2 regions of the Kocuria sp. GQ42 genome follow, and region 1 is predicted to be linked to the other one. Evidence: predicted binding sites of a transcription regulator. Region 1 holds the regulator's gene; the other holds the start of a gene.
What was found. Region 1 encodes HspR, which represses chaperone genes until heat shock. Its sites were predicted from a motif close to AAGTTGAGTCNNNNNGACTCAACTT; they were not measured.
Positions count from the first base shown of each region.

Region 1 (2,384 bases):
TCAGGGGAGGCCCGTCCCTCGGGCCTCCCCTGACCCGTCCACCCGTCCCCGGCGCCGCGGCGCCGGGGACGACCCCCGGACCACCACCGGGTCCTGCCCCGCAGGACCCCGACCGGCCCCACAGAAAGGAGGCGTCATGGCCAGCCAGGACTGGATCGACAAGGACTTCTACAGCATTCTCGGCGTCTCCAAGGACGCGTCCGCCGCCGACGTCAAGAAGGCCTACCGCAAGCTCGCCCGCCAGTACCACCCGGACCAGAACCCGGGGGACGCGGAGGCCGAGCAGCGGTTCAAGGACATCACCGAGGCGAACTCCGTGCTCTCCGACCCCGAGGAGCGCAAGCAGTACGACGCGATCCGCGCGATGGGCTCCGGGGCGCGCTTCACCGCCGGCGGCCCCGGCGGCGCCGGGGGCTCGGCCAACTTCGAGGACCTCTTCGGCGACATCTTCGGCGGAGGCGGCGGAGGACGCCGCCGCCGCACGACCTACTCCACCGGCGGCGCGGGCGGCCCCGGCGGCCCGGGCGGGTTCGAGGACCTGTTCGCCCAGTTCGGCGGTCAGACCGGGTACGGGGCGCCGGGCGGCTACGGCGGCTACCAGGCCCCGCCGGCGCGCGGGGAGGACATCCGGACGGAGACGACCATCCCGTTCCGCTCCTCGGTGCACGGCACCACGGTCAAGCTGCGCCGGGGCAACGGCCAGGAGACCACGGTGCGGATCCCGCGCGGCGTGCGCGACGGGCAGAAGCTCAAGCTCGCCGGCAAGGGCCACTCGGGTGCCGGCGGGGCCGGCGACCTCTACGTCACCGTCCACGTGACCCCGCACCCCTTCTTCCGGCGCGTCGAGGGCACGGACGACGTCGAGGTCACCGTGCCGATCACGTTCCCCGAGGCGGCCCTGGGCGCCACGATCGAGGTGCCCGTGCTGGACGGCGGCACCGTGCGCGTGAAGGTGCCGGCGGGCACGTCCTCGGGCCGGCGCTTCCGCGTCAAGGGGCGCGGGTTCGGCACGGCGAAGGGCACCGGCAATCTGATCGTGACGGTCGAGGTGCACGTCCCGGCCGAGCTGGACGAGCAGGCGCAGGCCGCGGTCCGGGCGTTCGCCGAGGCGACCGCGGACGAGGACCCCCGGGCCCGCCTGGCCGAGAAGGCACGGGTGTGAGATGGCACTGGACGCCGACCAGCCGCTGTTCGTGATCTCCGTGGCCGCGGAGATCGCGGAGATGCACCCGCAGACGCTGCGCCAGTACGACCGGCTCGGCCTCGTCAGGCCGTCCCGCGCCCCCGGCCGCGCCCGCCGCTACTCGCAGCGCGACATCGAGAAGCTGCAGCAGATCCAGGTGCTGTCCCAGCAGGGCGTGTCCCTCGAGGGCATCCGGCGCATCCTCCAGCTGGAGAACCAGGTCGCGGCCCTGCGGTCGCGCGTGGCGGAGCTGTCCCAGGAGCTCGAGGACGCCCGGGACCGGGCCGAGGAGTCCTCGCGGATCTTCGCCGCCGGCGTCGGCGGGGACGTGGTGCGCATGGCCCGCGGCGCCCGCCCCCGGGCCCGCAAGATCTCGCAGGCCGTGGTGCTGTACCGGCCCCCGCGCCAGCAGGAGCGCTGAGCCGCACCGGTGCCCGGGCCGGGCGGTCAGCGCAGGTGCTTCTCGAAGCCCACGTCGTACACGCCGCCCGGATAGACCCGGGCGGTCCCGGGCAGCAGGACGTACCCGCTGCTGCGGTACAGGGCGGACGCCTCCGGCTGGCGGCTGCCCGTGGTGAGGTGGATGCGCCGGTAGCCCGCCGCGGCGGCGAGCCGCTCGAGCTCGGCCAGGACCCGCCGCGAGATCCCCCGCCGGCGGTGCGCCGGGGCGGTCCACACGCGCTTGAGCTCCGCCGTGGCGTCGTCGTGCCGGCGGAACGCGCCGCCGCCCACCGTCGTGCCGCCCTCGAGGAGGAGCAGGAGCGCTCCGGCGGGGGCGGTGAAGTCGTCGACGGGGTGCTCGGCCATCTCCTCCGCCCCGATCTCGGGACCGTAGCGCTCCACGTACTCGTGGTGCAGGCCCTCGAGCAGCGGCTGCGTGCGGGGATCGCCCGGGGGCACGACGACGAAGCCGTCCCGCTCCGGGCCGGGCACTGCGCGCACGCCGTTGCGCTCCGCGCCGGGGACGGCGCTCACGCCGTCCGGCGGTAGACGAGGTCGCGGGGGACGCGCCCCGCCTCCCGCGCCTTGCGCTCGAAGCTCGTGAGGACCCGTCCCTCCCAGCGCGGGGCCCACCCGGTGTCCGGGTGCTCGTCGTCGGCGAGCGGGCCCGGGTGGACGTTCTCGAACTGCGGGGACGCGTCGAGGACCTCGCGCATCACCAGGGCGTACTCCTGCCAGTCCGTGGCGAGCCGCCACAGCC
Region 1 is NZ_JCAXEN010000007.1:19,549-21,932, reverse strand. It holds gene AC6CH6_RS14215 (DnaJ C-terminal domain-containing protein) at 137-1,162, shown strand; gene AC6CH6_RS14210 (heat shock protein transcriptional repressor HspR) at 1,164-1,604, shown strand; gene AC6CH6_RS14205 (GNAT family N-acetyltransferase) at 1,631-2,158, opposite strand; gene trmB (tRNA (guanosine(46)-N7)-methyltransferase TrmB) at 2,155-2,384, opposite strand, start outside.

Region 2 (2,384 bases), on a different contig from region 1:
GTCGGTCTCGCGCTCCAGCGCGAGCTCCTCCATGGTCAGGCGGTCGACGGCGCGGCGCAGCTGGTCGATCTCCTCCGGCGCGGAGTCGATCTCCATGCGCAGCCGCGAGGCGGCCTCGTCGACCAGGTCGATGGCCTTGTCCGGCAGCTGCCGGCCCGGGATGTACCGGTTGGACAGCGTGGCCGCCGCGACGAGCGCGGCGTCCGCGATCTGCACCTTGTGGTGTGCCTCGTAGCGCTCCTTGAGCCCGCGCAGGATCGCCACGGTGTCCTCCACGGAGGGCTCGCCGACGTAGACCTGCTGGAAGCGGCGCTCCAGGGCGGCGTCCTTCTCGATGTTCTCGCGGTACTCGTCCAGGGTGGTCGCGCCGATCAGGCGCAGCTCGCCGCGGGCCAGCATGGGCTTGAGCATGTTCCCGGCGTCCATCGAGCCCTCGGCGGCGCCGGCGCCGACCACGGTGTGGATCTCGTCGATGAAGGTGACGATCTGCCCCTCCGAGTCCTTGATCTCCTCGAGCACGGCCTTGAGCCGCTCCTCGAACTCGCCGCGGTACTTGGCGCCGGCCACCATGGACCCGAGGTCCAGGGAGATCAGCGTCTTGCCGCGCAGCGACTCGGGGACGTCCCCGGCGACCATGCGCTGGGCGAGGCCCTCGACGACGGCGGTCTTGCCGACGCCGGGCTCACCGATCAGGACGGGGTTGTTCTTGGTGCGGCGGGACAGCACCTGCACCACGCGCCGGATCTCGGAGTCCCGCCCGATGACCGGGTCCAGCTTGCCCTCGCGGGCCATGGCGGTCAGGTCGGCGCCGAACTTCTCGAGCGCCTGGAAGGTGCCCTCGGGGTTGGCGGTGGTCACGCGACGGTCTCCTCTCACGGACGGGACGGCGGTCCTCAGCTGCTCGGGTCCGGCGCCTGCGCCCCGCAGGACGTCCCCGACCTTCCCCTCCTGCTGGGCGAGGCCGTACAGGAGGTGCTCGGTGGAGATGTACTCGTCGCCGAGGGACTGGGCGAACTGCTCCGCGGCCTGGATGACCTGCAGCGCGCCCCGGTTGAACTGGGCCTGGGCCGTGGAGGAGCCGGACGCGGAGGGCAGGGCCTTGATGGCGGCGCTGGCTTGCGCGGAGACGGCGTCGACGTCGGCCCCGGTGGCCTTCAGGACGGCGACGGCCACACCTTCCCGCTGGTCCATGAGGGCCTTGAGGAGGTGGGCGGGCTCGACCTGCGGATTGCCCGCGGTCGAGGCGTTGGTGGAGGCGGCGGAGAGCGCCTCCTGGGACTTGGTGGTGAACTTGGTCTCCACTGCGGCTCCTTGGCGAGGGACGTTCTGGAACGGATCGGGGACGAACCGGCCCGGCGCCGATCATCATTGGGTGCGGCCGGGCAGTTCAGCTAACCTGAGTCTAGCGCACTCAACTCCCGGACGACAGGGGCTGTGTCCGCTCGGTGCCGGCGACCCACCGTGGTCCCGTGGAACAGCACGGACCCCCGCCGGGCGAGCCTCGCGAGGCGCTCGTCCAGCAGGGGTCCGTGCCGTGCTGTCCGCGGGGGACCGTCGCCCGGCTAGCCGGTGCTCCGACCCGTCAGCCGGTCCCGGAGCCGGTCGACCATGCCGACGCCGGGCCCGACGGTCTTGTGGAACAGCTCCGAGTGCGGCGCGGAGGGGTGCGGCCGGGTCGGCGCCACCTTCTTGGCGTTCTGCACCTTCCGGCCCAGCTCCACGAGGTCCTCGGCCGGGATGTGCGCCCGCAGCTTCGGGAACTGGTCGGACTCCTCGTCGTCGATGTGGTGCCGCAGCTGCGACTGCATCTCGCGGATCAGCTCCATGAACGCCGGCTCGGAGGCGGCGACGCCCTCCACCTGCTTCATGACCCGGACGAGATCGTCGTGCTCCTTCTTGTCGTGCTCGACCTCCTCGGCGCCGCCGGGCAGGTGCTTCTCCATCACCGGGTAGACGTGCATCTCCTCCGCGACGGCGTGGCGCATGACCTCCGCGATCACGGTGTCGGCCAGGTCCCTGCGCCGGGCGGCGTCCGCGGCGCCCTCGATCTGGCCGAGCAGTTCGAGCATCTCCCGGTGGTCGGTGGTGAGGATGTCGATGACATCGGTGTCCGGACCCGCAGCGTGGGTGTCGGTCATGGGACGCGCCTCCTTGAAGTCGTGGTTCCCGGTTCCGTGGGCGGCATGACGAGGCCCTGGAACCCGAGCGCGACACGTATCACACGGATGCCCGATTTGTCCAAGATCACAGGCCCGAACCGTTGGATGCCCTCGACATCCTCCGTAGCATCGAGGTTTCCACCCGTTCGGCCCGACGACGCGCCTTCCACCCGCACCCCCTTGTTCCGCACGGAAGGATCCGCCATGTCCGCACCTCGCACTGCC
Region 2 is NZ_JCAXEN010000001.1:5,780-8,163, reverse strand. It holds gene clpB (ATP-dependent chaperone ClpB) at 1-1,302, opposite strand, end outside; gene AC6CH6_RS00030 (hemerythrin domain-containing protein) at 1,563-2,138, opposite strand; gene AC6CH6_RS00025 (MFS transporter) at 2,364-2,384, shown strand, end outside.
Region 2: the regulator HspR is predicted to act here: its motif matches at 1,394-1,418, upstream of clpB (ATP-dependent chaperone ClpB).